Regions from separate parts of the Lactiplantibacillus paraplantarum genome, predicted to be linked through region 2. Evidence: predicted binding sites of a transcription regulator. Region 2 holds the regulator's gene; the other holds the start of a gene.
The links. The regulator Rex, encoded in region 2, represses fermentation and respiration genes when NADH is low (regulators of the CRP and FNR family bind a similar motif). The targets are predictions, from matches to a motif close to TTGTGAANTANTTCACAA.
Positions count from the first base shown of each region.

Region 1 (12,008 bases), 1.1 Mb from region 2:
TGGTGATTATAAAATACGCGGTGTAACTGCCAATATAAAATCAGTATACTGATAATCTAAAATTGATCATTAAGTTGTTCTTTAAATAGGTCTTTAAAAATTTGTGACCGTTGGGTAGCCATTTGTGCCGTAGTGGACTCACCAGCTTCCATAGCTAGTTGCGCCATCAGTTGATAAATATTTGCCAGCATATAGTGCGAATCGTGCGCCGTCGCAAAGGCCAAGCCCTGCGTCAAACGGGCCACCGCCAACTGGGAGTCGTGTTGTTCATAGGCCACCAACCCTGCAAGGTAAAAGACGATGTTGGTATTTTCTTCATATGCACCCGCATCAATGTTAGCCAGTGCCCGGGTGACTAAGGCCGCGACTTTAGCTTGCGGATGGTGATCAGCTTTGACGACCGCTAACGAAATTAAGGCTAAGCGTGTCAACGTCGTCGGTGGCGTATTGGGAGCAGCCATGCCGATCGCCAAGCGCAGCTTTTGTTGTGCAGCATCCGATACGCGGTCGACCTGCCAGCAAGCAACACCAAGATAATAATAGTAAGCCTGGATCTGCTCATCCGTTTGAACATGTTCCAAAGTGGTTGGCTGTAATAGCCAATCCTTCAATTGCTGATACTGATGGGCATTGCAAGTCTGCTGAACACGGTCATTAAACGCCTGATCGGCACTGATCTCAAAATCGTCGGCTAAACTCAACGTACTAACCGCGATCCCTAATCGCTGACACAGCGCCAGTAACAGCCGGGCGTTCGGTACGTAGCGGTCATTTTCAATTGCTGATAGCATTGATTGCGCACAAATCCCCCGCGCGACCTGCTGTTGATTGAATTGTTGCGCTTTACGTGCCTGCTTTAATGTAGTCCCCAATGTCATAACAAAGCCCCCCTGATGTAACTTTTACTAATGAGTGTACTAGATTCTAAGCATTTCGACACAAAAAAAATACCATTCGTTTGCAAAATCAATCGAATGGTATTTTGAAATTAGTTATTTAATTGACATGCCGTTCGCGCACTTGATACCAAATAATTCCGGCAACACCGAAGACAATTGGCCCAACTAGCATCCAAACTGTGTTTTGAATCTGCCCCGTCTCTAAGATTGGTTGGATCAACGTGAAGACATTGGCACCCAACACAACTACGAAGACGACCCAACTAATAATTTTAGTCCAAGTTAATGATTTATAAACTTCAAATGGTTTCACAATACTCTGGTTTTCCTTGAACTTTGGAAAAGCATACAGTAAGAACAAGTATGGTAACGTCATCGAAACGTTCGCCATTAACGTTAAGACATTGTAGAAGGCTGACGCATCTGCTGTTGCAAAGGACGCCACCAAGATGATCACAATTACGATGGCACATTGAACCATCATGGCGTAACTTGGCATGCCGGCTTTATTGAGCTTCGTAAATTTCTTCGGCCACAGTTCCTTAGGTGTTCCCAAGATCAGCGTCTTCAATGGTGAATACGTTAAGGTGAAGAACGCCCCACTGTAAGCGAGGAACATCCCTAAGCCGGTGTAACGCGCAAACCACAGGCCCATTGTCTTAGCAGCCGCCGTGCTCAAACCAAGCGCTTGCCCTAAGACATAACCCAAGTTTTGCATCATGACATAACTAATATTACCGAGGTTGGTCGTTGGATTCGACAAAACAGCTTGCCAATTCGTACTAATGCCCCAACAGAAGATTCCCAAGCCATAGCCTAAGGTAATGACGATGGCAGAAATAATAATCCCACGGGGAAACGTTTTTTCAGGATTCTTGGTCTTATCAACCATCCCACCGAGGACTTCGAGCCCACCGTAAGCAAAGATAGCAAAGACGGCAAATCCAAGTAATCCGACTGGATGTTGATAACTTGGATTTGGTGACGTCATCACATGTTGTAACGGTTGTGCGAATTGCCCGTGATTCAAGGCTAAAACAACTCCCGAAACAACTAACAGGATTGCGGTCAAACTGGTCACCGCCAGGCCACCCAAACTCGTGACCCGCACAATGCCTTTCATCCCTTTGATGGAAACAAACGTGACCAGCACCATCCATAGGCAAGATAGAATACCGATGACTTGCGTTGCATTTAGTCCGAACATCGCAAAACGTTGGGTTTGATCACTTCCAAAGAACATGGTCGTAAATGGAATCCAGACTTTAGCCGACGTTGAAACTAACCAAATGATGTACGACGCGAACCACATGAACGTGCCCACAAACGCAAACTTCGCATTCACACTTACTTCCAGCCACTTGTACATCCCACTACTATCGGACTTAACTGCCGCCCCGAACTCCGCCATCATTAATGCGAATGGGATGAAGAATAGTACCGCTGCTACCAAGTAAAATAAAATAGAGCTATAACCCATTAAGTAATAGGCAACCGTACTATTGGCAAATCCAAAAACCGTGGTAAAGATCATCATGACTAAGGCAATCAGTGTAATCTTCTCATTATCTTTTTCTGCCATTATTGCACTCCCTTACTCCTTTAATACTTTTGTAAAGTTGTTCCAATTTTAAGATTACCCTAAGAATGCAATAAAGCGCTTTAGTTTCCCTAACAATATTATGATTTTTCTATGTGACAATCAGCGCCATTATTAATCTAACTAGCGATCAAATAGTTCTCATCAGCAACTATTCCTTTAAGGAAACATTCATTTAATAACTTAGTAATTTTCCTTTAACATCACTGAAATATAACTGGCGTATTCTACTGGTATCAGCTTATGGAGAAAATAAAAAACGGGGTTATACATATTATGAAAAGTTTTAAGATCAAAACCATGTTGCTATTAGTTTTGGATAGTTGTGTCTTCGGGGTCGTCATTAACGTGACGACTAGTTTTGGACCACAAACCACAATCACCGCCCAGGCCGCTAAGAAGCTTAGTCAGTCTCAGCAAATTGCTAAGATCAATGCTAAGCTCTCGAAGGCGAATCGCGCTGCTAAAAATTGGATTGCGTATCGCGAATCTGGTTACAGTTATACGGCTCGTAATGGCCGCTGTTACGGTCGCTACCAATTATTACGGTCGTACTTACACGGTAACTTGTCACCCGTCAATCAGGAAAAACGCGCTAATACCTACGTAGCCTCGCGCTACGGTTCCTGGGTCAAAGCCAAACGGTTCTGGCAACATCATCACTGGTACTAACCAAATGCTTTCCATTGGGGCATCTTAAAAGAGGCGACTAATTACGAAGATTGTGAATCTTTGTAATTAGTCGCTTTTTTTGTAGACAGCAATATCAAATGTTATTAAACCAAATAGCCAAGCGCTATTTAGCACTTTGGCACAACCTTTGCGCCATGCTAGTAGCACCCTTTCCAAACGAAATTGTGAAAAATATAATTAATTAGTTTAAAGCATTGCAAATTGTAATTATTACGACTATAATTTGATTCGTAAATTAGTAATGATGGCGATTACAATATAAAAAGAGGTTATTAATATGACTGAACGTAATTTTGATTTCTTAATGCCTAGCGTTAACTTTTTTGGTCCTGGTGTCATTAGTAAAATTGGTGAGCGTGCCAAAACCCTTGGCATGCAAAAACCAGTTATCGTCACTGACAAGTTTCTTGAAAGTCTACCGAATGGCGCCGTTGCCCAAGTTCGACGTTCACTAGATGCTGCCGGGATTGACTACGTGATTTACAATCAAGTTGAACCTAACCCTAAAATTCATAATATTCAAGCTGTTAAAGCATTATATCAAGCTAATCAGGCTGACTCATTGATTACCATTGGCGGTGGTTCTGCCCACGATACTGGTAAGGGAGCCGGTATCATTATGACCAATGGCGATGATATCACCAAGTTAGCTGGGATCGAAACCCTCAAAAACGCCCTACCACCATTGATTGCTGTTAATACCACTGCCGGTACTGGTTCTGAGTTGACCCGCCACTGTGTCATTACAAACGAAGAAACCCATTATAAATTCGTCGTTGCTTCATGGCGCAATATGCCACTTGTTTCATTTAACGATCCCACCCTCATGCTAGATGTACCTAAGGGGCTCACGGCTGCCACTGGGATGGATGCCTTTGTGCAAGCAATTGAGCCCTTTGTCTCAGTCGATCACAACCCGATCACCGATTCACAGTGTATCCAAGCTATCAAATTAATCGAAACCTCATTGCGTGAAGCTGTTGCCAATGGTCATAACTTGGAAGCTCGCACGCATATGGTTGAAGCTGAAATGCTTGCCGGCATGGCTTTCAACAATGCAAACTTAGGTTACGTCCACGCAATGGCGCACCAACTTGGTGGTCAATATGACGCGCCCCATGGTGTTTGTTGCGCCCTACTTCTACCATATGTTGAAGAATACAATTTGATTGCGTGTCCAGAACGCTTTGCCGAACTTGCTAAAATCATGGGTGAGAATACCGATGGCTTATCGACTCGTAATGCTGCCGAATTGGCTATTAAAGCGATGAAACAGCTCAGCGAAGATGTGGGAATCCCACATTCAATCAAGGAAATTGGCGCCAAGATCGAAGACTTCGAGCACATGGCAACTAACGCGCTTAAAGACGGCAACGCCTTCTCTAACCCACGCAAAGGCACTAAGGAAGATATCATCAAGATTTTCCAAGCCGCATATGATGCCAAGTAATCACCCATTCAAAGTGAAATATCAGAGTATTTTCTCTACTTTTTCGAAATATTCAATTATTACTACGGTAATTCAGAAACAGTAAGTTATCACAATATCTTTTTCGACTTGACAGTTGATTGACAAATTACTGTTTATGAAAAGTAACGATAAATCCAACAAAATTTCGGTACGCACATGTCCGCCATTCGAACACTATCCCGACTGGAAGGCGTTTCGGCCAATGCCCAGTGGTGAAATTTCACTTAGCAAGCGTCCTTGGCTTGGTTAGTGAAAGGCCAGTATTTGAGACGTGGGCTTCGGCTTAAATCTGTGCCCACCACGTTCCGGCAATTGGCAGAAATGCCTGGAGGTCGGTGTAGGACGAACTAACTAAACAAGTTTACGCTGAGTCGAACTTTTTCCCAGCGGTCCATAGCTGGCTGTTTTTGAACTTAAAAACCGGCACGTTTTAATCACAAATTATGCAAGCCGTCCAAGCGGCTTGTGTTTAACACAAAAAGCGGCGATGTCAAAATCAACTTTTGACATCGCCGTTTTAGAAGTTATTCATCACAACTGGTGGCATCAAGCCAGCAGCTATTTACCAGGTTGATAGTCTTCATCAATGATCAAGACTGGTTTGATGGTCTTACCACTACCAGAATCAGCATTGGCTTGATTAATATCTTCAAACTTATAGAACTTTTCAGTCTTTTCAAATGGGAACATGCCATGTTGATAAAAATCAATCAACCGCGGAATATCAACGCCAGGAATGGCATCACCCATGTTAACACCGATGACTTTCTTATCATCAACACACAAATCGTTCCATGAGCTAATGGTAATATTCTTGGCCGTAACAGCAATCAAGGCCGCAGTCCCACCTTGAGCAAGCGCGTGGATTGCGGATACCATGACTGGTTCGACCCCAGTTGTATCAACTGCAAAGTCGACCCCGTAACCGTGTGTCAACTTCTTGATTGCTTCAACGGGATCTTCTTCCTTACTGTTGATAGCATGGGTGGCACCTAATTCCTTGGCGAGTGCTAACCGTGAATCAACAATGTCAACCGCAATCACTTCGGTACAACCCGAAATTTTACCAGCCATCATTGCGGCTAAACCAACCGCACCAGTCCCAAAGACCGCAATCGTTTGGCCTGGGCGAGGTTGCAAGCTATTCAAGACCGTCCCACTCCCGGTCACGTAGCCACAGCCCAACGGTCCTAAGCGCCGTAAATCCAATTCTTTTGGTACTTTAACAGCATTCCGTTGGTCAACTACCGTGTGCGTCGTGAAGGAAGATTGGTCGAACATGTCACTGATATGATGGCCGTTTTCTTGGAAATGATCTGAACCATCGGGACGGGTACCACTAAGATTATAGTCAGCGTAATTCCGACACTTGGTCGGCATCCCCTTCAAACAGTTATCACAAGTCCCATCAGCGTAAAACGATAAGATAACGTGATCGCCCACTTCAAAATTAGTTACTTCTGAACCGACCTTTTCAACGATTCCAGAACCTTCATGTCCTAAAATCACGGGATAACCTAACGAAGCATCTCCCCGCCGAATGGCTTCATCAGAATGACAAATCCCAGTCGCAACCATTTTGATTTGTAAATCAGTTGCTTTCATTTCAGCTAATTCAATATCATCTTTAATGACAAATGGATCGTTAACTTTATCAACTACTGCTGCTTTAATTTTCATGTTCAGACCCTCATTTCAAATAGTATGTAAAACGCTTACAATTAATATTGTTACACAATACACAATTCAATTCAAACGCTTTCAAAAGCATTTAAACCAGTTATTATCCCCGTCAAATGGGCAATCTGATAATTTTCGACTAACGATATGATACTTAATTAGTGTAAATATAATACGCTTTTTTCGGTAACTGTGAGATCAGTTCATAACATTAGGGATAATTAAGCGGTCATATAATTTCAACCTAAAAAGCGCGAACATCCAAGTAAGTCCCACCAAAAGTGGACTATCCTTAGACATACGCGCTCAATTTTAATCATTAAAATGACTCATTATCATATTCTGCCAACAATCTTGACCTACGCAGGCTGAACACTGGTACTGATCTTTGCCTTGTTCAATAATACCGAACTTGTAACCACGGATAGTGAACTAAAGGCCATCGCCAGCCCCGCCAATTCAGGACTAAGTGTCAATCCAATGGCAAAGAAGACGCCGGCTGCCACGGGGATTCCTAGCACATTGTACACAAACGCCCAAAACAAATTAAGTTTAATTCGATTGAACGTCTTCTTGCTCAATACCAGTGCCCGGTCAACATCCCGTAAATCATTCTTAACAAGCACGATGCCACCAGCATCAATCGCAATATCCGTCCCAGAACCCATGGCAATACCAACATCCGCCGTTGTCAACGCTGGGGCGTCATTAATACCATCGCCAACAAAGGCTACTTTGCCCTCTTTTTGGAAGGCTTGGACATGATCAGCTTTGTCCCCAGGCAAAACATCGGCAATGACTTCATCGATTCCGACCTGGTCCGCCACAGCTTGTGCTACCCGTTCATTGTCGCCCGTCAGCATGACTGTCTTTAAGCCCCGCGCTTTCAAACTCGCAATGGCGGCCTTAGATGTCGACTTAGCCACGTCTTGAATCGCGATCAGGCCAACGATTTGATGGTTTAAGCCAACATACACAACCGTTTTAGCCGCATCCTGGAGCCGAATCGCTTGTCGTTGTAGTTCAGCACTAATTGGTTCATCGGTCAATAATTTATGATTACCGACCACGGCTGCTTGCCCGTCAACTTGGGCCGTCACTCCTTTACCTTCAATGGCTTGGAAATCCGTTGCGGTCGGCGCTGCAACACCAAGCGCCTGGCCACGTTTTAAAATTGCCGCAGCTAACGGATGTTCTGACGCAGCTTCCAAACTAGTTGCCACCCGCAATACTTGGGTTTCATCACCAATCACATCCGTTACTTGTGGTTGACCAACCGTAATTGTACCAGTCTTATCAAAAACCACCGTTTTAACATCATTGACCGCTTCCAAAACCTCACCGTTTTTAATCAAGATCCCCATTTTAGCGCCTCGTCCAGTACCGACCATTAATGCAGTGGGGGTTGCTAATCCTAACGCACACGGGCACGCAATAACTACGACGGCCACGGCAAAAATCAAGGCATTAGCGAGACTGACACCTAAGAAGACGTACCAAGTCAAAAATGTCATAATCGCAATAATTAACACAATCGGGACAAAAACATCAGAAACTTTATCCGTTAACTTTTGAATCGGTGCATGACTATTTTGGGCTTTTTTAACGAGTTCAACGATTTGTGCTAGCATTGTTTGATCGCCAACCTTGCTAGCCTTGAACAGAAAGGTCCCATTGCTATTGATTGTTGAACCAATCACTGCATCAGCTACCGTTTTTTGAACCGGCATACTTTCCCCAGTAACCATTGATTCATCAACCGTCGACCGCCCTTCCGTAATGACACCATCAACTGGAATCTTTTGCCCTGGTTTCACTCGAATAATATCATCAACCACGACCTGGTCCAATGGCACCTTAACAAATTCTTCGTTGCGCAACACTTCTGCTTCCTTAGCTTGCAAACCAACTAGTTTAGCCACCGCGCTAGAAGCATTGTGTCGCATTCGTTCTTCAAAGACTTGTCCTAGTAAGACAAACGTTGTGACCAAGGCAGCACTCTCGAAAAAGACCGCCTGACCAGTAGCCATCGCATATAAACTGTAAAAATAAGCCGTTGCAGTTCCAATTGCCACTAACGTATCCATATTGGCGTGATGCTTCGTAAATGACGCCCACGCACTCTGCAAAAACGGTCGCGCTGAAACAACCATAATGACGGTCGTCAAAACTAACTGTGTCCAATCGCCACCAGGAAGCATCCAACCAAACGGCATTAAAATCATATTAGCTAATAATGGTAAAGAAAAGATTAATGAAATCCAAAACCGCTTTGTTGTATTCATCCCTCAATCACCACCTTGCCATGAACCATGTCCATGCCACACCTAAACTGAAATTCACCGGTCTGATCAGTTGGAATCGTCACCGTTTGCGGTTGATCAAGCGGTAAGTCCATTGCAAAGTCCAACGATTTTGAATGCACGTGTTCCAAACACCCCTGTGTACTTGTTCGGGTAAACGTTAATTGTGCCGGAATAGCCTTTTTTAAGGTGATTACCGCTGGTTCATAATGACCATTCACGGTAATATTAATATTTTGTTGTGCTGTCATTACCTTAGCCTCCATTATTTAATAATCAATTTGCCATGGAACATATCCATACCACACGCCCATTGGTATTCGCCTGGCTTACTAGTGTCAATAGCAATGGCTTCAGCCTGATTTTGCGGTAATTCTTGATTAATACCAAAATCGCTAAAAACCACGTGATCCAGACATCCGGACGCGTCTTTGCGTGTAAAGTTCAATATCGCCGGCACGCCCTTTTTCAACACGATCTGTTCCGGCGAGTAACCACCCTTGACTTCAACATCAACTTGTTGTAAATCAGCAGACGCATCCGCGGTTACCGTTGCCGTAGCGTGCTTACCGAAAAACCACCATAAGATGAACCCGATTGCTAACAAACCAATTAACAAGACTAACCCTTTAATAACCATTAAATTCATTCCTTCCACTTTTTTCCATCGTTTACACATGTAATCTATACAAGTATCTTAGCGCCATCGTTTACAATTGTCAACGATAAATATTATTTTTAGGCATAACCCTTAGTTTTTTTAACTACTCATACCAGTTTCTACTATAATATGTCTGCTCGTAGGACACTATTTGATGAGCCATCCATTTTGTGCAACTTCCCCCTGCTTGCTAAACTGAGCACGGGCCCCCAACCCAAAAGAAGCCGCTCATTACGTCCAACAATGAACGTAATGAGCGGCTTCTGAAATATTGAGCATACCACTTTCACATAAAGGAGCAGATTAATTTACACGTGAAACGTACTTGTAGCCTTGCACAATCGATACTAATCTTGATAACTTTAAGGCATACTAATCCCGTTGCTTAAGTTTGACCCAACTGAGAACCGAACTTAACGCTAATATGATTACCCCCCAAAGGGATAACTGATTGTCTTGTTCATCAGTCTGAGGTAGAACCTTCGTACGGCCTTGCTTTGGTCCCCGGGGCGTCGCTGGTTGCGCACTGACCCAACCAATCCCTGAAGTCGATTTAGTTGTCCCTTGCTGCGACGTATCCACAGCCGAGCTGGTCCGCACCCGCTTTGATTCTTGGTGCGGCACATTTGACGTCCCTGGCTGGTCACTTGCTGGATTGAGCGCATCGCCCAATCCGTTCGCTTGATCCGGCCGATTTGGTTGCTCCGGCTGCTCTGGTTGACTCGTCTGCTCTGGCTGATCCGGCTGCTCTGGCTGATCCGGTTGGTCTGGTTGACTCGGTTGGTCTGGCTGACTCGGTTGGTCCGGCTGATCCGGCTGATCTGGCTGACTCGGTTGGTCCGGCTGATCCGGCTGACTCGGTTGGTCCGGCTGATCTGGCTGATCCGGTTGGTCTGGCTGACTCGGTTGGTCTGGCTGACTCGGTTGGTCCGGCTGGTCCGGTTGGTCCGGCTGGTCTGGCTGACTCGGTTGGTCCGGCTGATCTGATAACTGATTGTAAATGACTGTTACCACCTGATCCGCAGTCGTTGCATTAACTTGTTGTGCCGCAACCGTGGCTAACGTTGCCGTAGCGTCTGCCACGATTGGGGAAATGACGCTGGCCATGGTCGCCGTTGTTACTGGTACCCAGTCTTGATAGGTCATTTGGCCTGTCACCAAGTCAATCGTCACACTTCGCTGAAACCGAACAGTTTGACGAACCGGTGCCGCAACCTGCGTACCATCACCGTAGACGTAGTGAATTGTCCGCGTAACCGTGTGCGTTAAATCAGCTTCACCACTTTCATCCGGGAAGACAATATTAGGATTACCAGGAGCAATCGGATTCGGATCACTGGGGGTTACCGTGATAGTTCGATGGCCATAAGTCACCATCACTGTTGTTAGATCGGTATCATCGACCGCTACAACCCACGAAGCGACAGTTTTAAGATCCGGATCAGTATAACCTTTAGCACCTAAATCTGGTGACGCCACAGCATCAAATTGATTGCGCCCAACTACCGTCCATGCCCGATCGGCTTGGTTCGTATCAATCAAGCCATCGCCGTTCAAATCATACCCTAAATATTTTCCAGTCTTCTTTTCAATAATCGCCGTTCGCTGGTAAACGACTAATTGTTGCACGTTTGCCGCAACCGATTGGTGGGTTTGACGATCAATATATGTGATAACCCGCCGTTTATTTTGGTATTCCGTAACAGCTTGCGTTGCTAGGCGATAATAGACATTGATCGTCACATCCTTATCATTTACACCAGCAACCATCTGTTCCGGTACTACTTTTAAATCAGGAACCGCGTACCCGTCGCTGCTCAGATCAGGTGATTTGACCGTCTCGAACCACGGCGCTGATCCAACTAACAGCCAAGCCTCATCCGCTGTCTGGGTATCGACCTGCCCATCCCCATCTGTGTCATATCCAAGAATGGTGCCATCGTGGGCGATTATCGTTAACAATTCATACTTAATCGTTTGAACCACAGGTTGAACCGCGTCAATCGCTTGCAACGTCCCCGCATCAAGATAGTTAATCGTTCGTGTAATTGTCCGTTGAGTCGTTTCGACATGCGTTTGTTGCTGATACTTAACGACCACATCAGCATTCATCGTTATACCACCACCATTAATGACAACTTCTTGTGCTACGACAACTGGAATATCTGGCGCTTGATAACCCTGCATGGACAAATCTGGGGAAATCACTTGTGCCCATCGCTGATAATCAGTTGGATTCACTAACCGCCATGCCAGTGAACCATCACTAGTATCAAAGGCACCGTCGCCATCCGTATCATATCCTAACAACTCGTGAGTTTCGGCATTAAGAATCGCTAAGCGCACGACCGGCACCGTTTGAACCACTGATTTAGCAATGGATTTTCCAGTCCGCCCATCTTGATACTGAATCGTCCGTGTAATATTTGAATATTCAGGAACCTGCTGCACAGGTGTTACGGGTTCTTGAGATGCTAACACATTTATCCAAGTGGTCGCCGTCTGGTCATTAAATTGATAAGTGATCAGATAACGATGTTGACCTGCAACATGCGTATTAACCGCATTCAATCCCGGCAAACGGTTGCCGGCCGCATCTGTAATTGTGATAGTCAATTCGCCAGTTGTTATCAAATCTTGAAAGCCAGCCAGAGTATCAATAACGGTACCATTCGACTTAATCACTGCAATTAGATAAGCT
Region 1 covers NZ_CP032744.1:2,658,769-2,670,776, forward strand. The annotation lists gene LP667_RS13100 (helix-turn-helix domain-containing protein) at 57-878, opposite strand; gene yjeM (glutamate/gamma-aminobutyrate family transporter YjeM) at 997-2,481, opposite strand; gene LP667_RS13110 (aggregation-promoting factor C-terminal-like domain-containing protein) at 2,776-3,171, shown strand; gene LP667_RS13115 (iron-containing alcohol dehydrogenase) at 3,470-4,642, shown strand; gene LP667_RS13120 (NAD(P)-dependent alcohol dehydrogenase) at 5,222-6,343, opposite strand; gene LP667_RS13125 (copper-translocating P-type ATPase) at 6,703-8,628, opposite strand; gene LP667_RS13130 (cupredoxin domain-containing protein) at 8,625-8,897, opposite strand; gene LP667_RS13135 (cupredoxin domain-containing protein) at 8,912-9,286, opposite strand; gene LP667_RS13140 (mucin-binding protein) at 9,680-12,008, opposite strand, start outside.
Region 1: LP667_RS13120 (NAD(P)-dependent alcohol dehydrogenase) is a predicted target of Rex. The motif match lies at 6,391-6,408, and genes of this name have one in related genera.

Region 2 (12,008 bases):
TGACGGTTGCAGTACTTGTGTTTTGGGTTGACTATTTTCAATCATGCAATTGCCCTCCGAATTCGATTAGATGTCAATTCTAAAATAATGACTAAAATCGCAATTAACAAAACAATCAGACCAGCAGCGTCATAGCGGAACGCTTTAAAATAGTAGTCGAAGAGAAAACCGACACCCGTACCCGTCAGAAGTCCGACCAAAGTTGCGTCCCGTAAGTTGTTTTCAATCATGTAGAGAATCCAACTAGTCAAGGTACTAGCGGCTTCGGGTAACACCCCACAGAAGACACATTGGAAATAGTTGGCGCCAACGGCTTGCAGTGCTTGAAGCTTTTCGGCATCTAAATCCTCAATAGTTTCAGTAAAGGCTCGTGTTAGATAGCCCAGGGTCATGAAGAACAGTGCCAAAAAGCCCGTAAAGTCACTCTGTTTAAAAGAAAATAAGAGGATCATCGCCCAAGCGACTACCGGAATATTACGTAGGAGTGAAGCACCAAAACGAATAACCCAGCGAAGAACGGGCGTTGGCGCTGTCGTTTTAGCCCCTAGAATCGCAAAGATCAGGGCGAAGAGACTAGCAACCATGGTTGAAGAAATTGCCACGAGCAAGGTCCGCCACAGCTGATAAAGTATCGGTCCCAAATAAGAAATCGAACGGCTCGTCGGAATAAAGTTGGTAAACAACCAGATCAGGCCCGCTGGAATCTTACTGATCGAGTCCCAAGCCTGAAAATTAACGAGGGCCATGGATAAGACATAGATGCCAATTAAAATGAGTAAAACAACTGATAATCGCAGCCGCCGTTGCCGAAAAAAGCGTTGCGGTGTCATTGGATTAGTTTTCATTGGCTGTCACCGCCGTTGGTTGATCAGCTTGGCGATAAATTTGCTGTAAGACCGCGTCGTCAACTTCATTAGTGGCGCCTTCGAAAACAATTGCACCACTATTAATACCGACGATATGGTCGGTGTACGCCATTGCGATATCGACCTGATGCAGATTAATGAGAATAATTAGTTGTTTTTCCTTCGCCAATCGCCGTAGAATATCCATGACAATGGTCGTCGATTTGGGATCAAGTGAAGCAATCGGTTCATCACATAAAATCATCTTAGGATGTTGCATTAATGCCCGTGCAATCCCGACCCGTTGTTGTTGACCACCACTTAATTGGTCGCAACGTTGATAGGCATATTCTTTTAACCCTACTTCGTCGAGTAGTTGTAGTGCTTCTTGTTTTTCGGCGCTACTGTAAAGGCCTAGCATGCCCGCGACCGTTGATTTAGCACCCAAGCGGCCGTGCAGGACATTTTCAAGGGCCGTTAATGGACTGATCAGATTATAGTTCTGAAAAATCATGCCGATGTGATGACGAACTTTGCGTAATTCAGCTTTGTTCGCTTGACGAATATCAGTGTCATCGAGCAAAATTTGACCACTATCATCGCGGATCAACTGATTAATACTCCGTAAAATAGTTGTTTTACCAGCACCAGAAGGACCGATGATGGCAGTGACCTCGCCCGATTTAGCCGTGAAGTTGACTGCTTTGAGCGAATGCTTATTGGAACCATATGTTTTATCTAGCTGAATAACCTTGAGCATTGGCAAATCCTTTCATTGTGAACTAATGGTACGTGGTTTAGTAACCTACTAATTTATGCGTTGGCGCGTACCACTTGTCGGTAACATTAACTAATTTGGACTTTTCTGACTTCTTAGGGAACATCATTGGCGTCTTTGCATTTGGTTCAGAGAAGATCTTTTTGTTTTGGGCAAAGGACTTCGACGTGAACTCAGTGGCGATCTTCTTTTGATCATCCTTGCTGAGGGCTTTGGTGTTGTATACCCATGGGCCTTGTTGAACAGGCATCATGGCAATGTTAACGACTGACTTACCGGCTAAGCTTGTAAATGGCGCGTCGGCGTTATCTTTAACAGTGAAAGTCGAGCCGACCTTATCCCATGAACCCTTAGTGACTTTAAGGTATGGCATTAAATCAGCATCATCAAAGGCAGCAACATCGGCATCACCCTTGATTAAGTTGACTGCGGAACCTTGATGGGAGCCACCGTAAAGTACTTTGCTAAAGAATGAGCCGCTTTGCGTTAACTTATCTTGGTCAGCAGTTTTGATGTCGAACTCACGAGAGATTTCGGCGGTTGGTACTAAAAATCCTGAAGTTGAACTGTTGGAGACATAAGACATTTTCTTGCCTTTGACGTTCTTAATACTGTACTTACCGTTTTCTTCATACTTTTTGGCATCTTTTTGTTGTACCATTAAGTAGGAGTTATAAGTCGCATCCTTTAACGTTCCCTTAGCATCGGATTGTGCGGCAAAAGGTACAACATCGTTGCTCTTGTGATGTGCTTGGATATAACCGTTGGCACCCATGTAGGCGACTTGAGCTTTGCCGGATGCAATTGCTTGGATCGCAACGTTATAGTCGGTAGTGGTTTGTAATTTGACCGTCTTACCCGTTGCTTTTTCAACCGCTTGTTTAATGGCTGTACGTGAACCAGCAAAACTCTTGGCTGATTCATTAGGGTAAAAGACGACCGTAATGGTTTTACTCTTATCCGTACTGTCGCTACCTGTTTTGGCACTGGTACCACTGGCACAACCAGCGAGTCCCAAACCTAAAACTGGAATGAATGAAAGACCTAATAATGACTTACTAACTTTTGACATAGTTTCCAATTACCTCCAAGTAATTTTAGTTACTTGTGTAGCATAACAAGGTATTGTAAATGTGTGGACAAGGATTAGTGAAGTATATGTATAAGTTATGTAAATGATATTTACATTTTGCTTACAATTTAATGATTGGTAAGGTTGTAGAGTGACTAGCTGGATTAGTCACCAGTTGTTTCCAAGTTGAATTGGTCGGTTGTTACCGGAAAGCTTTCAAAGTAAGTAAATTATGATAAGATATGTGAAGTAATTCAAAATGAGGAGTTTTTTAAAATTATGAAGTTGTTGGCGATTGATACTTCGAATCGGCCATTGAGTGTCGCGGTATTAGAAGATACCCGAATCTTGGCCACCACGACCACGAATGTTGGTCGTAATCATAGTAGTACATTATTACCGATTATTGAACAGGCCATGGCACAAGCACAAGTTGTGCCGAATGATTTAGATCGTATCGTTGTGGCGGCGGGACCCGGATCTTATACGGGCTTACGAATTGGTGTTACGACTGCTAAGACGTTGGCGTTTACATTGAATAAAGCGTTGGTTGGGGTTTCCAGCTTGGCTGTATTGGCAGGTAATATTGTGACGGAAGGACAGCTGGTTGCACCACTATTTGATGCTCGGCGTGATAATATTTTTACTGGCTTATATCGGATTGAACATCATCAACCGGTGACGGTTATTGCTGATCAACATATCAGTGTTGCTGAGTGGGGCCAACAATTAGTCAGTTATAATGAACCGATTACCTTTATTGGCAGTGATGTTGATCAGTACACATCGATATTGCAAACGGCCTTGCCGAATCAGTTTGTTCGTGCTGCTCCGCAACTTGATTTACCGCAAGCAGCAGTGTTAGGGCTACTTGGGCAAACGATGACGCCGGTTGCTGAGATTCATAACTTTGTCCCGAACTATTTACGCCTGACCCAAGCTGAACGCGAGTGGCAGGCCAAGCACCCAGAAAAGGAACATGCGCCCTATGTTGAGAAAATTTAAGGAGTACTTTCAGAAAGTTACCGGTGGTGGTAATCAGCATCGCCAACGTGTGTTAGCAATTCAGAATCACATTGTTACGGTCGGCGAAACCAACTATTACGTTTCGCGGGCCCTGATTACCGATGTTCCCGAAATGTTGGCCATCGAACGGGCAGTATATGCTGGTCAAACCCCATGGGATGAGAACGCCTTTAAGACGGAACTGCGACGGCAGAGTGGTCGCTTCTATATCGTGATGCGTCACGAAGACCGGCTAGTTGCTTTTTGTGGTTGTGTCTTTGATGATCGGCGCCAGGATGCCCATATCACTAATATTGCCGTACATCCTGATGTTCAAGGCCGCGGTCTTGGTCATTTCATGATGCAAGTCATGATTAAACGGGCGCGTAAGTTGGCTTACCAAACGGTGACCCTTGAAGTTCGTTATAGTAATACGACGGCGCAACAATTATATCAGGACCTGGGTTTTGAAAAAACGGGTATCAAAAAACGCTACTATTTTGGCGATCACGAAGATGCCATTGATATGACTTACCGCATTCCAGCGACTACCAATGACTGAACGCCAACTAGTCTCTGCTGAACAGTTAACAGTCCAAGAAATGGCTCAAATTTGTTACCAGTTAGCCACACGTGCGTATCCCAATGGATCACCGTGGCGCCAAGCCACATTTATGGCGGACCTAGCACTGACAACGACTCATTATGAGTTATTATGGTGGCAGCATGACCCAATTGGCTTTATCAGTCGCTCAACGGTTTTAGATGAGACCGAGATTACTAACATTGCCATTGTGCCTACGTATCAGCATCAGGGGCATGCTTATTGGTTATTAACAGCGTGTCTTGCGCAACTTACAGCCGGAACGGTCTTTCTAGAAGTTCGTGCTAGTAATTTAGCGGCTCAGCGGTTGTATCGGCGGTGTGGTTTTAAACGAATTGCGATACGGCATGCTTATTATCATGATCCCGAGGAAGATGCGTGGATTATGCGAAAAATTATTAATTAAAAGGATGGGAACTGTGGAAAAACAAAACTTGATTTTAGCGTTTGAATCTAGTTGTGATGAGACGAGTGTGGCTGTGATTAAAAATGGTCACGAGATTTTATCAAACGTGATTGCAACTCAAATTAATAGTCACAAACGGTTTGGCGGTGTTGTTCCAGAAGTTGCCAGTCGTCATCATATCGAACAGATTACGATTTGTATTGAAGCTGCTTTACAAGAAGCCCAAGTCACGTATGAAGACCTTGATGCTGTTGCGGTTACGTATGGTCCAGGGTTAGTGGGAGCGTTATTAGTTGGTGTTAACGCGGCTAAAGTCGTGGCCTATGCGCACCAACTGCCGTTGATTCCGGTTAACCATATGGCGGGACATATTTATGCTGCCCGGTTTGTTAAACCGTTTGAATTTCCGCTAATGGCATTATTAGTTTCTGGCGGTCATACTGAGCTAGTTTATATGCAAGCGGACGGGCAATTTGAAATTATTGGCGAGACGCGCGACGATGCGGCTGGTGAAGCTTATGACAAAATCGGTCGGGTCTTGGGTGTGCCCTATCCAGCCGGTAAGGTCATTGATGAAATGGCGCACCAAGGACATGATACGTTTAACTTTCCACGAGCCATGATCGATGAAGATAATTATGACTTTAGTTTTAGTGGTCTGAAGAGTGCTTTTATCAATACGGTCCACCATGCAGATCAAATCGGTGAAACGCTTGATAAGAATGATTTGGCAGCAAGTTTTCAAGCTAGCGTGGTCGACGTGCTGATGAGCAAGACATTACGCGTTTTAAAGCAGTATCCGGTCAAACAACTCGTTTTAGCTGGTGGGGTCGCCGCTAATCATGGATTACGTGAACGATTACAGCAAGATTTGCCGACTGCTTTTCCCGACACCGAGTTATTACTTGCACCTTTGAAGTTATGTGGTGATAACGGTGCGATGATCGGTGCTGCCGGTTACGTCCAATATCAACACCACCAATTTGGGGATGCAACACTTAATGCTGATCCGGGATTGGCGTTTGATTGGATGCCCGGGATGTTAAAATAATGATCAAAAAAATGGCCGCACGATAACCTATAAGGTTAAAGTGCGACCATTTTTTTGATTTGTTCGTCAATATATATTAATTGAGTTCCTCGAGGGCCTCAGCTTGTTCAGTCCATTCGGTTTCAACTTGTTCCTGCTGGATCGTGATTGCGTCAAGCTCTTTCTGTAGATCTTGCAACTGACCAACATCAGCTGAAACTTCTGGTTGGGCCATTTTCGTCTGAATCTGAGTCGCTTGTGCATCAAGCGTTGTCATCTGTTCTTCTAAAGCAGCGACAGTGCGTTCAAGTTTACGTTTTTCTCGTTGCTGCTGCTTGCTAGCCTGATAATTTTGTTGGCCCGTCGAACGGGGAGTGGCAGTGGCTGCGCTAGTTGGGTCAGTGGCCCCAGCGCTGGCAGTTTCTTCAGCGGCCTGACTAGCAGCGGCTGCTGCGATTTCAGCCTGCTCCTGCTTTTTATCAATATAATAATCGTAGTCGCCCAAGAAGAGTTCAGTTCCTTCTGGTGAGACTTCTACGACACTGGTAGCAACTTGATTAATAAAATAACGGTCATGTGAAACAAAGAGTAGGGTGCCATCGAAATCGTTGAGGGCCACTTCTAACACTTCACGACTGTCAATATCTAAATGGTTCGTCGGTTCATCAAGAATTAAGAAGTTGTCGTTTTGCATGGCGAGTTTAGTCAATAGTAACCGGGCCCGTTCGCCACCAGATAGTGCGTGAACGGGTTTATCAACGTCTTCTCCAGTAAAGAGAAAGCTTCCTAGGATAGTCCGGATATCTTTTTCGGGCGTGGTTGGATGTTCATCCCATAGCTCACCCAATACCGTTTTCTTATCATTAAGGTTGCGTTGCTCTTGGTCATAATAACCAGTGACGACGCCAGTGCCAAACACGGCCTGACCTTTAATGAATGGAATTTGGCCCAAAATACTCTTGAGGAAGGTTGATTTGCCAATCCCGTTCGGACCGACGATGGCAATCGCTTCATGTTTTTTGACGCTGAGATTATCTGGTTCTGACAGGATCCGACCATCATAACCCACGGCAGCGTCTTTGACGGTCAAAACGATGTTGCCACTTTGTTTGGCGGCGTGAAAGCCAAAGTGGGCCGTTTTCTCATCATTGTCAGGGCGATCAAGTCGGTCCATCTTAGCGAGTTGTTTGCGTCGGGCCTGGGCGCGTTTTGTCGTGGAAGCCCGCACAATATTACGGTTAACGAAGTCTTCAAGCTTACTAATCTCGGCTTGTTGTTTTTCGTAGTGTTTCCACTGAGCTTGAATACGTGCCGCTTTTTCTTGAACAAACTGATCGTAGTTGCCGGTATAATGGACCATTTCATGGTGCGACAGGTCATAAACTTCATTAACGACTCGGTCTAGGAAGTAACGGTCATGGCTGACAATAAGCAATGCGCCTGTATACGACTGTAAATAACTTTCTAGCCAAGTTAAAGTCTCAACATCCAAGTGGTTAGTTGGTTCGTCAAGAATAAGTAAATCGCGTTTTTCAAGTAATAATTTGGCGAGTGCTAGCTGCGTCTTTTGCCCACCTGATAGTTCAGTGACTGATTTATCATAGACATCGGCGTCGAATTGAAATCCGTGTAAAACACCCCGGATTTCAGCTTGGTACCCGTAACCGTTTTTCTGCTGAAATTCTGTTTGAATTTGGTCATAAGTTTTTAAAGTTTGTTGGTAGGCCTGTTCATCGTTCATGATAGCCGGATCACTGAGTTGATTTTCGAGTTGATGCATTCGGGTTTCAATTGCATGCAACTCGGCGAAGACGCTACTCATCTCTTCCCAGATTGTATTATGACTGTCTAGGCCTTGGTCCTGGGCCAAGTAACCAATTGTCAGTCCCTTGCGCATCGAAATCTGGCCTTCGTCAGGCACAGTCTCACCAGCAATCATTTTAAGTAAGGTTGATTTGCCGGCGCCATTGCGACCAACGAGGGCCACACGGGCGTGCTCTTGAATGTCCATTTGTACGTTATCGAACAAGACATCGGCACCAAAACGCCGCATAACCTGCTGTACTTGTAGTAAAATCACGCTTTATTAAGCTCCTTTCACATTTGATTCGTGACATAATTGTAGCATATTGCAACGGTTTGCCCAATTATTTGGAATAATAAGTAATTATTATTTCACAAAGTCGTAGGTTATGCTAGAATAGTGTCAGCAAATTCACAAACTTTTATATAGGAGGACGCGTCCGAATGGCAGAAACAAAAATTCCACGGGCAACGGCAAAACGGTTACCGATTTATTACCGCTACTTGAATATTTTACTAGATGCAGATAAGAAGCGGGTATCATCAACCGAGTTGTCCGAGGCGGTTAAAGTAGATTCAGCAACGATTCGGCGAGACTTTTCGTATTTTGGGGCGCTCGGTAAACGAGGGTATGGATACGATGTTGAAACGTTGCTTGCATTTTTTAAAAAGATTTTGAACCAAGACACCTTAACGAACGTTGCCTTGATTGGGGTCGGAAATTTAGGTCACGCCTTATTAAACTTCAATTTTCACAAAAATAGTAATGTCCGAATTTCAGCAGCCTTTGATGTTAACGAGGCGATTGCCAATACGGTTCAAAGCGGGGTGCCAGTGTACCCAATGACTGAGTTGAAGAAGCAATTGATCGAACAACAGATTGAAATTGCAATTTTGACAGTCCCAACGACGGTCGTTCAGGAAATTACGGATGATTTGGTTGATGCTAACGTGAAGGGAATCATGAACTTCACGCCGTTACGAATTTCGGTTCCAGAAACAGTCCGGGTTCAAAACGTTGACTTGACCAATGAATTGCAAACATTGATCTACTTTATTGAGCATTATGGGCAGCAATTGGGCGAAACCGGTCATGACGATCAGAATGAGACGCAAGACTAAGTCACTGTCTTAGTTTAGATATTATATAGTAAAAGAAGGTGCCCCGGGACTGGTTCCCAGAGCACCTTTTTGTGTCAGCTTTTTACTTAAAAACAAGGGTTTAATGACGGCTTCAGCTATTGAGAGCTGCTAGTTTGGATTAATGCAGTAATCCAAACAGTGTTGGTAATACGACCGATGCATTCATTAAGATGTGGGCGGTCATAGAAGTTTGAATACGACCAGTATGTTGGTATAGCCAACAGAATAAGAGGCCGATAAATGCGTATAGAATAAAGTGACCATCCGCGTGTGCGAAGCTAAATAGGACGCTCGCAATTAAGGCTGCTCCAATCTTACCAGTGACTGCGCTAAGATTACCGAAGATAACTTTGCGAAAGACGATTTCTTCCATGATTGGGGCCCCGATAATGATTGCTAGGAAAAAGGCCGGGTATTGCTGGCCAACTGTCAAGAGCGTAGTGGTGTTAGTTGAGGCGGTTGACTGGCCTAATAATGCAGTGATTTTTAGAATAATTAATTGGCCGACGATGACGAGCACGAGTCCGATCAATCCCCAAAGAATGGTTTTGCTCCAATTGCTGGGATGCTTTTCAATCACATTTTTAGCCTTCATTCGGCTAGCTAACCAAATGAGCAGGACAGCACCGACCAAGTAATCAACTGTTTGAATGACGAATACTTGAGAACCAAGTTGATGAAAAGCGGTAACTAAAACGCTTGGTAGTGCGTAAATAATAAAGTAAATAATGAGAATAAAGATTGATTGGCGGCGATTGACCATCAACTCACGTCCTTTTAAAAGTTAAATTTAAGTTGCGTAGCGGTAACTGTAATTTTCATTATAGTCGATTTGACATTCTTTGACTAATAATTGACAAATTACTTGCAATCTTGAATTAAAATGATATAGTTGACAATGTAATTAGCACTTGGAACTACGGAGTGCTAAAAAAGAATAAATGGAGGGATTCACGTGTTAAAACCATTAGGAGATCGCGTTATCTTGCAACAACAAGAAGAAGAAGAACAAACAATTGGTGGGATTGTCATTGCCAATAACGCCAAGGAAAAGCCCCAAAGCGGGAAGGTTGTTGCCGTCAATGACGGTCGTGTTTTAGATAACGGGACAAAAGTTGACCCCAGCGTGAAGGTCGGCGATCAAGTATTATTCGATAAGTATGCCGGTACCGAAGTCAAGTATCAAGGTGCTAAGTACTTGGTATTGCACGAAAAAGATATCGTTGCAATCGAAGACTAATCCATTTAAATTGCGCAACTTAAAATAAATTAAATTCATGAGGTGAATAGAGATAATGGCTAAAGAATTAAAGTTCTCTGAAGATGCACGCTCAGCGATGCTAAAAGGTGTCGATCAATTAGCTGACACAGTTAAGTCAACGTTAGGGCCTAAGGGTCGCAACGTCGTTTTGGAACAATCATATGGTTCACCAACAATTACTAATGATGGTGTAACGATTGCTAAAGCAATTGAATTGGACGATCATTTCGAAAACATGGGTGCCAAGTTAGTTTCTGAAGTTGCTTCAAAGACTAATGACATTGCTGGTGATGGGACGACGACTGCAACGGTCTTAACGCAATCAATCGTTAATGAAGGTATGAAGAACGTTACCGCCGGTGCTAACCCTGTTGGCATTCGTCGTGGGATTGAAGAAGCCACTAAGACGGCGGTTGACTCATTACATGCCATGGCACACGAAGTTAAGACGCAAGAAGATATTGCGCAAATCGCTTCTGTATCTTCAGCAAGTGAAGAAACTGGTAAGCTAATTGCTGAAGCCATGGAAAAAGTTGGCCATGACGGTGTGATCACGATTGAAGAATCACGTGGTGTTGATACGAGTTTAGACGTTGTTGAAGGAATGCAATTCGACCGCGGCTACTTATCACAATACATGGTTACTGATAACGATAAGATGGAAGCTGATCTCGATAATCCTTATATCTTAATCACTGATAAGAAGATTTCGAACATTCAAGATATCTTGCCACTATTACAATCCATCGTTGAACAAGGCAAGCCATTGTTGATCATTGCTGATGATATTTCTGGTGAAGCTTTACCAACCTTAGTCTTGAACAAGATGCGTGGGACGTTTAACGTTGTCGCCGTTAAGGCACCCGGTTTTGGTGATCGGCGTAAGGAACAATTACAAGATATCGCAATTTTAACTGGTGGGACGGTTATCACTGACGATCTTGGCCTTGAATTGAAAGACACAACGATCGATCAATTAGGTCAAGCCAATAAAGTAACGGTTACTAAGGATAACACCACCATTGTTGAAGGTGCTGGCGCCAAGGATGCTATCTCAGAACGAGTTGAATTCATCCGTAACCAAATTAGTGAAACGACTTCTGACTTTGACAAGGAAAAGTTACAAGAACGTTTGGCTAAGTTAGCTGGTGGGGTTGCCGTTGTTCGTGTCGGTGCTGCTACTGAAACGGAATTAAAAGAACGCAAATACCGGATTGAAGATGCCTTGAACGCAACGCGGGCTGCCGTTGAAGAAGGCTTTGTTGCCGGTGGTGGTACTGCTTTGATTAATGTTATCAAAGATGTTGCTGCGTTGAAGGAAACCGGTGACGTTCAAACTGGGATCAACATTGTTAAACGTGCTTTGGAAGAACCAGTTCGCCAAATCGCTGAAAATGCTGGTTTGGAAGGCTCAGTAATCGTTGAAAAGATGAAGGAACAAAAGCCAGGTGTTGGGTTCAACGCCGCTACTGATGAATGGGTTGACATGATCGAAGCTGGTATCGTGGATCCTACTAAGGTAACGCGTTCTGCTTTACAAAACGCTGCTTCTGTTTCAGCCTTACTCTTAACGACTGAAGCCGTTGTTGCTGAAAAGCCAGATGAAAATGCGCCAGCTGCCCCAGCCGCACCAAACCCAGGTATGGGCGGTATGATGTAAACAAATCGTAACATTAAGCACTTACTCGGCTGAGTAAGTGCTTTTTTAGTGCTGTTAGGGTGTGAATCGACTAGAATAAAGGTATTGATTTATCCATATCAGAGCGGTAGGATTAGTCGTTAACGCAAAATGCGGGTGCAGCGAAGTACCCGGTAGTTCAACTGGTAGTATTTATTAAGTCAAAGTAGTAGAATCTACTTTGATTCAGCTTACTTGGGATAATTATTTTGGAAATAAAGGAGTTATTATCATGTGGCGTTATTTAAAACGGTTAGTTATTGGGAAACCGTTAAAAACCATGGACGAGGGTGGGCAGGCGCTCACTAAGTTCAAGGCACTGGCGCTGCTGTCGTCAGATGCGCTATCATCGGTGGCTTATGGTACTGAACAGATTACGACTG
Region 2 covers NZ_CP032744.1:578,468-590,475, forward strand. The annotation lists gene LP667_RS02755 (PhnE/PtxC family ABC transporter permease) at 1-45, opposite strand, end outside; gene phnE (phosphonate ABC transporter, permease protein PhnE) at 42-845, opposite strand; gene phnC (phosphonate ABC transporter ATP-binding protein) at 835-1,605, opposite strand; gene LP667_RS02770 (phosphate/phosphite/phosphonate ABC transporter substrate-binding protein) at 1,643-2,695, opposite strand; gene tsaB (tRNA (adenosine(37)-N6)-threonylcarbamoyltransferase complex dimerization subunit type 1 TsaB) at 2,975-3,700, shown strand; gene rimI (ribosomal protein S18-alanine N-acetyltransferase) at 3,684-4,262, shown strand; gene rimI (ribosomal protein S18-alanine N-acetyltransferase) at 4,255-4,710, shown strand; gene tsaD (tRNA (adenosine(37)-N6)-threonylcarbamoyltransferase complex transferase subunit TsaD) at 4,715-5,761, shown strand; gene LP667_RS02795 (ABC-F family ATP-binding cassette domain-containing protein) at 5,838-7,820, opposite strand; gene LP667_RS02800 (redox-sensing transcriptional repressor Rex) at 7,988-8,665, shown strand; gene LP667_RS02805 (CPBP family intramembrane glutamic endopeptidase) at 8,805-9,449, opposite strand; gene groES (co-chaperone GroES) at 9,642-9,926, shown strand; gene groL (chaperonin GroEL) at 9,982-11,607, shown strand; gene LP667_RS02820 (APC family permease) at 11,858-12,008, shown strand, end outside.